3 linked regions of the Variovorax paradoxus EPS genome follow. The protein of the gene in region 3 binds, or shares a complex with, the protein of the main gene of each other region. Links are inferred from orthologs where the notes say so. Each region holds a gene or a part of one and is shown on either strand. Other genes may lie near its edges.

Region 1 (2,909 bases), 610 kb from region 3 along the record:
AGCTCGTCGGCCTGGCGCTCGAGGATGCCGGCCATCACCAGCGATCCGCCCGCGGCCACATGGCTGCGCAGCAGCGGCGCGAGCAGCTTGAGCGGCGTCGCCAGGATGTTGGCGAGCACCGTGTCGTAGGCGCCCTTGGCCGCGTCCGGCAGGCCGACGTTCAGGCTGACGCCGTTGGCTTCGGCATTGAGCCGGCTCGAGGAGACCGCGGCTTCGTCGATGTCGACGGCATCGATGTCGCGCGCGCCGAACTTCGCCGCGCCGATCGCCAGGATGCCGGAGCCGCAGCCGTAGTCGAGAACGCGCTGCTTGCCGAAGGCGCCCTCGCCCTGCCTGGCAATCCAGCGCAGGCACATGCGCGTGGTGGGATGCGTGCCGGTGCCGAAGGCCAGGCCCGGGTCCAAGCGGATCACCTGCTTCGCCTGTTCGGGCGGCTCGTGCCAGGTCGGCACGATCCAGAACTCGGGCGTGATTTCGACCGGCGCGAACTGCGATTGCGTGAGCCGCACCCAGTCCTGCTCGGGCACATTCGCCACGCCGAGCACCGAACAGCCCTCGAAGAAATCCTGCAGCGCGAGCAGCGATGCGGCCTCGTTCGCAAGCGCCTCGTCGGGGAACAACGCGATCACGCGCGAGCGTTGCCAGCCCTCCTTGGGCGGCGGCATGCCGGGTTCGCCGAACAGCGCCTGCTCGGCATCGGTCTGCGCGTCGGCGTCCTCGACGGACACGCTCAAAGCATCGAGTGCATCGAGCGCGTCGCTAAGCATTTCGACCCGGTCTTCCGGTGCCATCAGGCGAAGTTCGAACATGGCGTCGTCTCGTGGATCAGCGCTTGTGCGCTGCCAGCCACTCTTCCAGGTAGTGGATGTTCGTGCCGCCGCTCATGAACTTGGCGTCGACCATCAGCTCGCGGTGCAGCGGGATGTTGGTCTGGATGCCTTCGATCACGGTTTCGTTCAGCGCCGTGCGCATGCGGGCCATGGCCTGCTCGCGCGTGTCGCCGTACACGATGATCTTGCCGATCATCGAGTCGTAGTTCGGGGGCACGAAGTAGTTGGTGTAAGCGTGCGAATCGACGCGCACACCAGGGCCGCCCGGCGGGTGCCACATGGTGATGCGGCCCGGCGACGGCGTGAACTTCCACGCGTCTTCGGCGTTGATGCGCACCTCGATGGCGTGGCCGCGCATCTCGATCTGGCGCTGGGTGAACGGCAGCTTCTCGCCGGCGGCCACCATGATCTGCGTCTTCACGATGTCGATACCGGTGGTGAACTCGGTCACCGGATGCTCCACCTGCACGCGCGTGTTCATCTCGATGAAATAGAACTCGCCGTTCTCATAAAGGAACTCGAAGGTGCCGGCACCGCGATAGCCGATCTTCTTGCAGGCCGCGGCGCAACGCTCGCCGATCTTCTCGATCAGCTTGCGCGGAATGCCGGGAGCCGGCGATTCCTCGATCACCTTCTGGTGACGGCGCTGCATGGAGCAGTCGCGCTCGCCCAGGTAGACGGCATTCTTGTGCTTGTCGGCGAGGATCTGGATCTCGATGTGGCGCGGGTTCTGGAGAAACTTCTCCATGTACACGGCCGGATTGCTGAAGGCCGCGCCGGCCTCCGCCTTGGTCATCTGGATCGCGTTGACCAGCGCCGCTTCGGTATGCACCACGCGCATGCCGCGGCCACCGCCGCCGCCCGCCGCCTTGATGATGACCGGGTAGCCGATCGCGCGGGCAATGCGCTTGTTGGTGGCGGCGTCGTCCGAGAGCTCGCCCTCGGAGCCGGGCACGCAAGGCACGCCGGCCTTGATCATGGCCTGCTTGGCCGACACCTTGTCGCCCATCGTGCGGATGTTGTCGGGCGTCGGGCCGATGAACTGGAAGCCGCTTTGCTCCACGCGTTCGGCGAAGTTGGCGTTCTCGCTCAGGAAACCGTAGCCGGGGTGGATGGCTTCCGCGTCGGTCACTTCGGCCGCCGAGATGATCGCCGGCATGTTGAGATAGCTCAGCGCCGACGGGGCCGGGCCGATGCACACGGCTTCCTGCGCCAGCTTGACGTACTTGGCGTCGCGATCGGCTTCGGAATAGACCATCACGGCCTTGATGCCCATCTCGCTGCAGGCGCGCTGAATCCGGAGGGCAATCTCCCCCCGGTTTGCAACCAGGATCTTCTTGAACATGGTCACTCGATGATGAACAGCGGCTGGCCGTATTCGACCGCCTGCCCGTTTTCGCCGAGGATCTGGGTGATCGTGCCGGACTTGTCCGCTTCGATTTCGTTGAGGATCTTCATCGCTTCGATGATGCAGATCGTGTCGCCCTCGTTCACCTTGCTGCCGATTTCGACGAAAGCGGCGGCGCCCGGGCTGGACGAACGGTAGAACGTACCCACCATCGGCGACTTGACGGCGTGGCCGGCCGGTGCGGCTTCGGCTGCGGGGGCGCTTGCAGCGGCGGGGGCGGCAGGCGCACCTGCCACCGGAGCGGCGGCAGGGGGCGCTGCCAAGGTTTGCACATACTGCACCGGCGCGGCGCCGCCGCCCTTGACGATGCGAACCTTGCCTTCGGTTTCGGTGATTTCCAGTTCGGAAATATTCGATTCGGACACCAGATCAATCAGTGTCTTGAGTTTGCGCAGATCCATGGGACTCCAGTGCCGGCTTTGCCGGTCATTCGGATATAACTGGGCTGAAAATCGGCGATTTTCAGCGTTTGGTGGCTAACGCCAGCTTGGGCGGCCGATTCTAACCATGAACAAGTTCACGCCGCCATGTGTCCAGATCGGCGGTTTCGAGCTTGCCCATTTTACGAGCTGCAACAGAGCCGTTACCGCTCAACACCAGCGTGAACGGCAACCCGCCACCGGTGTTGCCCAGGTTCTTGACCAATTCGGTGCCCTGCAACCCCGCCAGGC
Region 2 (2,979 bases), 610 kb from region 3 along the record:
CGCGGTGCAGCGGGATGTTGGTCTGGATGCCTTCGATCACGGTTTCGTTCAGCGCCGTGCGCATGCGGGCCATGGCCTGCTCGCGCGTGTCGCCGTACACGATGATCTTGCCGATCATCGAGTCGTAGTTCGGGGGCACGAAGTAGTTGGTGTAAGCGTGCGAATCGACGCGCACACCAGGGCCGCCCGGCGGGTGCCACATGGTGATGCGGCCCGGCGACGGCGTGAACTTCCACGCGTCTTCGGCGTTGATGCGCACCTCGATGGCGTGGCCGCGCATCTCGATCTGGCGCTGGGTGAACGGCAGCTTCTCGCCGGCGGCCACCATGATCTGCGTCTTCACGATGTCGATACCGGTGGTGAACTCGGTCACCGGATGCTCCACCTGCACGCGCGTGTTCATCTCGATGAAATAGAACTCGCCGTTCTCATAAAGGAACTCGAAGGTGCCGGCACCGCGATAGCCGATCTTCTTGCAGGCCGCGGCGCAACGCTCGCCGATCTTCTCGATCAGCTTGCGCGGAATGCCGGGAGCCGGCGATTCCTCGATCACCTTCTGGTGACGGCGCTGCATGGAGCAGTCGCGCTCGCCCAGGTAGACGGCATTCTTGTGCTTGTCGGCGAGGATCTGGATCTCGATGTGGCGCGGGTTCTGGAGAAACTTCTCCATGTACACGGCCGGATTGCTGAAGGCCGCGCCGGCCTCCGCCTTGGTCATCTGGATCGCGTTGACCAGCGCCGCTTCGGTATGCACCACGCGCATGCCGCGGCCACCGCCGCCGCCCGCCGCCTTGATGATGACCGGGTAGCCGATCGCGCGGGCAATGCGCTTGTTGGTGGCGGCGTCGTCCGAGAGCTCGCCCTCGGAGCCGGGCACGCAAGGCACGCCGGCCTTGATCATGGCCTGCTTGGCCGACACCTTGTCGCCCATCGTGCGGATGTTGTCGGGCGTCGGGCCGATGAACTGGAAGCCGCTTTGCTCCACGCGTTCGGCGAAGTTGGCGTTCTCGCTCAGGAAACCGTAGCCGGGGTGGATGGCTTCCGCGTCGGTCACTTCGGCCGCCGAGATGATCGCCGGCATGTTGAGATAGCTCAGCGCCGACGGGGCCGGGCCGATGCACACGGCTTCCTGCGCCAGCTTGACGTACTTGGCGTCGCGATCGGCTTCGGAATAGACCATCACGGCCTTGATGCCCATCTCGCTGCAGGCGCGCTGAATCCGGAGGGCAATCTCCCCCCGGTTTGCAACCAGGATCTTCTTGAACATGGTCACTCGATGATGAACAGCGGCTGGCCGTATTCGACCGCCTGCCCGTTTTCGCCGAGGATCTGGGTGATCGTGCCGGACTTGTCCGCTTCGATTTCGTTGAGGATCTTCATCGCTTCGATGATGCAGATCGTGTCGCCCTCGTTCACCTTGCTGCCGATTTCGACGAAAGCGGCGGCGCCCGGGCTGGACGAACGGTAGAACGTACCCACCATCGGCGACTTGACGGCGTGGCCGGCCGGTGCGGCTTCGGCTGCGGGGGCGCTTGCAGCGGCGGGGGCGGCAGGCGCACCTGCCACCGGAGCGGCGGCAGGGGGCGCTGCCAAGGTTTGCACATACTGCACCGGCGCGGCGCCGCCGCCCTTGACGATGCGAACCTTGCCTTCGGTTTCGGTGATTTCCAGTTCGGAAATATTCGATTCGGACACCAGATCAATCAGTGTCTTGAGTTTGCGCAGATCCATGGGACTCCAGTGCCGGCTTTGCCGGTCATTCGGATATAACTGGGCTGAAAATCGGCGATTTTCAGCGTTTGGTGGCTAACGCCAGCTTGGGCGGCCGATTCTAACCATGAACAAGTTCACGCCGCCATGTGTCCAGATCGGCGGTTTCGAGCTTGCCCATTTTACGAGCTGCAACAGAGCCGTTACCGCTCAACACCAGCGTGAACGGCAACCCGCCACCGGTGTTGCCCAGGTTCTTGACCAATTCGGTGCCCTGCAACCCCGCCAGGCCGGTGGGATAGGTGACCGGCGTGCGCTGGAGGAACTTGCGTACCGCGCTGGGTTGATCGATGGCTAATCCCACCACTTGCCACCCTTTGGCGCCATGTTCGCGGAAGAACGCGTCGATCATCGGCATTTCCTCGACACAGGGAGGGCACCAGGTGGCCCAGAAGTTGAGCAGCAGCGGCTTGCCGCGCAGGCTCGACAGAACGAGTTCACCGCCCTCAGGCCGCTCGAATTTCTGGGCCCAGAAGGTCGCGTCCAGTTGCTCGCCACCCGCCGCATTGTTGCCGGCGCTGCGTTCCCGCCACCAGGCGCCACCCACCCCGGCAGCGGCGGCCACCGCCGCCACGCCGCCATAGAGCATGCCGCGTCGTGTCGGCGAAGAAGTCATTCACTTGTCCTTTTCTCTTTCAATCAATCGGCGCAAGGCGGGCAGATCGCCGCGCGGCGTGCGGCCCTGGGCGTCGGGCTTGAGGGCGCCGCGCAGGTCGTCGAGGTCATAGACCAGCAAGTGCACCCCGATCTCTTCGTTGAGCAACCGGCTTGGCGCGTGCACGCTCAGGGCCTCGACCTGCTCGCCGTGAAAGCCGGTGACCATGCGCGGTTCGTAATCCACATGATGGTCGATGAGGGCGATCTCGGCCGATTTGGAATCATCGCAGAACATCTGTATGTAAATGTCCGACAGCCTGGTGGCCGTGCCGTGCCACACGGCGCCGCCGATATGCGGGCGGAAAGCCGCCATGCGCTCCATCCATTCCAGCGCCAGGAGACGCAGCGCATGCAGCTCCTGCGGCTGGGTGTCGGCGCAGAAAAGCGCGATGTAGTCCCGCACCTCGGCCTCGACTTCGTCGTTGTTCGGCAGCGAAGTGCGTGCCGACAGGCCCAGGTCGCGCACCGCCCGCCTTTTGGCAGGGCCATATTCCAGCCCTTCCTCGACGACAAGGCGGGCTGCGGTGGCGGCGATTTCACGCTTGGACGTGT
Region 3 (3,221 bases):
CGTTGCCGCAGTTCGAGCTGCATCGGCACCAGCTCGCACCAGCGGTTCGCGACCCAGCCGCAGTCGTCGAACCGGTAGGGCTCGCCGATGGGCAGCCGCACCGTCTTGGCGCCCTGGGCCCGACGGCGTTCTTCGAGCGTGTCGACCAAGCGCCGCAGTGCAGTGGCCGTGTGTTTGAGGTCGTCGGGGATTTCGAGCGCGATGTCTTCGATCACCGCTTCCACCTCGGCGACCCACAGGCCGTGCTTCTGCAACTCGGTGCTGCGAACGCGAAAGCGTTGCGTGCCGATGCATTCGATCTGAAGGAGGCCGCTTTGTGGCGATTCGAATTCGCGGATGACGGCGAGCGTGCCGATGGCAGCGAAGCTTTCCGCATCGGCGCCGGCCTTGCGGACCTCGCTGCCGCTCGTGAGGCTGACCACGCCGAACGGCGCATCGGCCTTGCGGCATTTGCCGACCATGTCGAGATAACGCACCTCGAAGATGCGCAAAGGCAGCAGGCCGCCAGGGAACAGAACCGTACCGAGCGGGAACAATGGCAGTGAATGCAAAAGGGGCTGTGTCGTCATCTAAAAACCTTGCGTGGCTATCATCGCATTCCGCTCACGACCGCGCCCCCATGCTCTACCAGATTCCTTCGTTCCTCCTCGACGTGATCGTCGGCCTGCTCGGCGGCGCCTGCCTGCTGCGCCTCTACATGCAGTACCACCGGGTGCCGTTCGGCAACCCGCTCGGCCGCTTCATCTTCGCGATCACCGACTGGATCGTGCTGCCGCTGCGGCGCATCGTGCCTTCGGTCAAGCGCTGGGACCTGGCGAGCCTGATCGCCGCCTGGCTGCTGGTGCTGCTGAAGTTCCTGCTGCTGTGGCTCCTGATCGGCAATCTCGGCCGCATCGCCACCTTGCCGCTGGTGTCGCTCGTGGGATTGCTGCAGCTCGCGATCTCGGGGCTGACCGCGCTCCTGGTGGTCTATGCCGTGCTGTCGTGGGTGCCGGGCGCGTCGCCGATGCTGCTAGACCTGATTTCCCGTCTGGCGGAACCGCTGGTCAGACCATTCCGGCGCTTCATCCCGCTGATCGGCGGCGTGGACCTGTCGCCCCTTGCCGCCATCGTGGTGCTGCAGGTAATTGCGATCGTGTTGAGCAATTTGCTGGTGTTTGCCTATCAACTGACTTTCTGAGCCGCAGCCAGCAAACAAACAAACAAAAGAAAAGGGCCCGGGTGCATTGCACCCGGGCCCTTTTGCTTTGGCTTGCCGCGTTTTGCCGGTCGTCGTTCAGCTCACCGCGTCGGCCGGCTGGCGCAGCAGCATCGCGAGCGTGCTGGCGATGGTCTTGCGCAGTTCGCGGCGGTCGCTGATGAAGTCGATCGCGCCCTTGGTCTGCAGGAACTCGGCGCGCTGGAAGCCTTCGGGCAGCGTCACGCGCACGGTCGATTCGATCACGCGCGGGCCGGCAAAGCCGATCAGCGCCTTGGGTTCGGCGATGACCACATCGCCCACGAAGGCGAAGCCGGCGCTCACGCCGCCCATCGTCGGGTCGGTCAGCACGCTGATGTAGGGCAGGCCCTTCTTCGCCAGGCGCGTGAGCGCGGCATTGGTCTTGGCCATCTGCATCAGCGAGAGCAGGCCTTCCTGCATGCGCGCGCCGCCGGTGGCGGTGAAGCAGATGAACGGCACCTTCTGCTCGATGGCGGTTTCGACGCCGCGCACGAAGCGCTCGCCGACCACGCTGCCCATGCTGCCGCCCATGAATTCGAACTCGAAGCAGGCGACAACGACGTTGATGCTGTGGACCGAACCGCCGATGACGACCAGCGCGTCGGTCTCGCCGGTGTTTTCCAGGGCTTCCTTCAGGCGCTCGGGGTACTTGCGGCTGTCCTTGAACTTGAGGGCGTCGACCGGGAGCACTTCCTGGCCGACTTCGTAGCGGCCTTCGGCATCGAGGAACGCGTCGAGCCGCGCGCGGGCGCCGATGCGGTGATGGTGGCTGCAGCTCGGGCAGACGTTCTGGTTGTGCTCCAGGTCGGTCTTGTAGAGCACCGTCTCGCAGGCCGGGCATTTGATCCACAGGCCCTCGGGCACCTGGCGGCGCTCGGCAGGGTCGGTTTGTGCGATCTTGGCGGGTAGCAGTTTTTCAAGCCAGCTCATAGGACTCCGGAATTAGCTCCCCTCTCCTTGGAAGGAGAGGGGCTGGGGGTGAGGGCAACCGAGATTATCGGCCAGCCGCATTCTTGGGGGTAGCCGCCGGCAGGGCGTCCAGCGCCTCGCGGATGCCGGCGAGGAATTCGCGCACCGCGGGCACCACCTTCTCGCGCGGTTGCCCGTCGATCAGCTGGATGATCTTGGTGCCGATCACCACGGCGTCCGCCGCCGAACCGACCGCCTGCGCGGTGCGTGCGTCGCGGATGCCGAAGCCCACGCCGACCGGGATGCTCACATGCTGACGGATGCGCGGGATCATCTGGCCGACCGCCTCGGTGTCCAGGTGGCCGGCGCCGGTCACGCCCTTGAGCGACACGTAGTAGACGTAGCCGCTCGCGATGCGCGCGACCTGCGCCATGCGCTCGTCGGTGCTCGTGGGCGCCAGCAGGAAGATCAGGTCGATGTTCGCCGCCTTCAGGTCGGCAGCGAAGGCCTCGCATTCCTCGGGCGGGTAGTCGACGACCAGCAGGCCGTCGACCCCGGCGGCCGATGCGTCGCGGATGAAGGCCTGTTTGCCGTGCACGAGGTCATAGCGCTCGACCGGGTTCGCATAGCCCATCAACACCACCGGCGTGGTCGTGTCCTTCTGGCGAAACGCGGCCACGATGGCGAGCACCTGCTTCATGCCGACGCCCAGGGCCAGCGCGGCTTCGCCGGCCTTCTGGATCACAGGGCCGTCGGCCATCGGGTCGGAAAAAGGCACGCCCAGCTCGATCACGTCGGCGCCTGCCTCGACCATGCCGTGCATTAGCTCGGGGGTGATGTCGGCGAAGGGGAAGCCGGCGGTGACATACGGAATCAGCGCCTTGCGGCCCTGCGCCTCGAGGGTCTTGAAGGTGGCGGCAATGCGGCTCATCACTTGCCTCCCTTCACGCTCAGGCCGCGCATCGAGGGGCGGTCGTAGAAATCGACGCCCGACAGGTCGGCGACGGTGCCGATGTCCTTGTCGCCGCGGCCCGAGAGGTTCACCAGGATCGACTGGTCGGGGCGCATGGTTTTCGCGAGCTTCAGCGCATAG

What was found. Proteins that work in one complex are often made in the same cells at the same time.
Region 1: the proteins of accD (region 3) and accC are in contact, whole or in part, in a solved structure (PDB 8UXZ), measured with the Escherichia coli proteins. The link is inferred for Variovorax paradoxus EPS from one-to-one orthologs.
Region 2: the proteins of accD (region 3) and accB are in contact, whole or in part, in a solved structure (PDB 8UXZ), measured with the Escherichia coli proteins. The link is inferred for Variovorax paradoxus EPS from one-to-one orthologs.

The regions. Positions count from the first base shown.
Region 1 is NC_014931.1:1,121,466-1,124,374, reverse strand. It holds accC (acetyl-CoA carboxylase biotin carboxylase subunit), read right to left. Parts: upstream 2,176-2,909; coding sequence 826-2,175; downstream 1-825. Other genes in the region: VARPA_RS05010 (TlpA family protein disulfide reductase), read right to left, coding at 2,740-2,909; accB (acetyl-CoA carboxylase biotin carboxyl carrier protein), read right to left, coding at 2,178-2,639; prmA (50S ribosomal protein L11 methyltransferase), read right to left, coding at 1-809. UniProt on the Escherichia coli protein: This protein is a component of the acetyl coenzyme A carboxylase complex; first, biotin carboxylase catalyzes the carboxylation of the carrier protein and then the transcarboxylase transfers the carboxyl group to form malonyl-CoA.
Region 2 is NC_014931.1:1,120,488-1,123,466, reverse strand. It holds accB (acetyl-CoA carboxylase biotin carboxyl carrier protein), read right to left. Parts: upstream 1,732-2,979; coding sequence 1,270-1,731; downstream 1-1,269. Other genes in the region: VARPA_RS05005 (hypothetical protein), read right to left, coding at 2,387-2,979; VARPA_RS05010 (TlpA family protein disulfide reductase), read right to left, coding at 1,832-2,386; accC (acetyl-CoA carboxylase biotin carboxylase subunit), read right to left, coding at 1-1,267. UniProt on the Escherichia coli protein: This protein is a component of the acetyl coenzyme A carboxylase complex; first, biotin carboxylase catalyzes the carboxylation of the carrier protein and then the transcarboxylase transfers the carboxyl group to form malonyl-CoA.
Region 3 is NC_014931.1:1,727,888-1,731,108, forward strand. Bases 214-3,091 are described here. They hold accD (acetyl-CoA carboxylase, carboxyltransferase subunit beta), read right to left. Parts: upstream 2,150-3,091; coding sequence 1,277-2,149; downstream 214-1,276. Other genes in these bases: VARPA_RS07785 (LON peptidase substrate-binding domain-containing protein), read right to left, coding at 214-569; VARPA_RS07790 (YggT family protein), read left to right, coding at 620-1,180; trpA (tryptophan synthase subunit alpha), read right to left, coding at 2,214-3,059; trpB (tryptophan synthase subunit beta), read right to left, coding at 3,059-3,091. Outside these bases: more of VARPA_RS07785, read right to left, coding at 1-213; more of trpB, read right to left, coding at 3,092-3,221.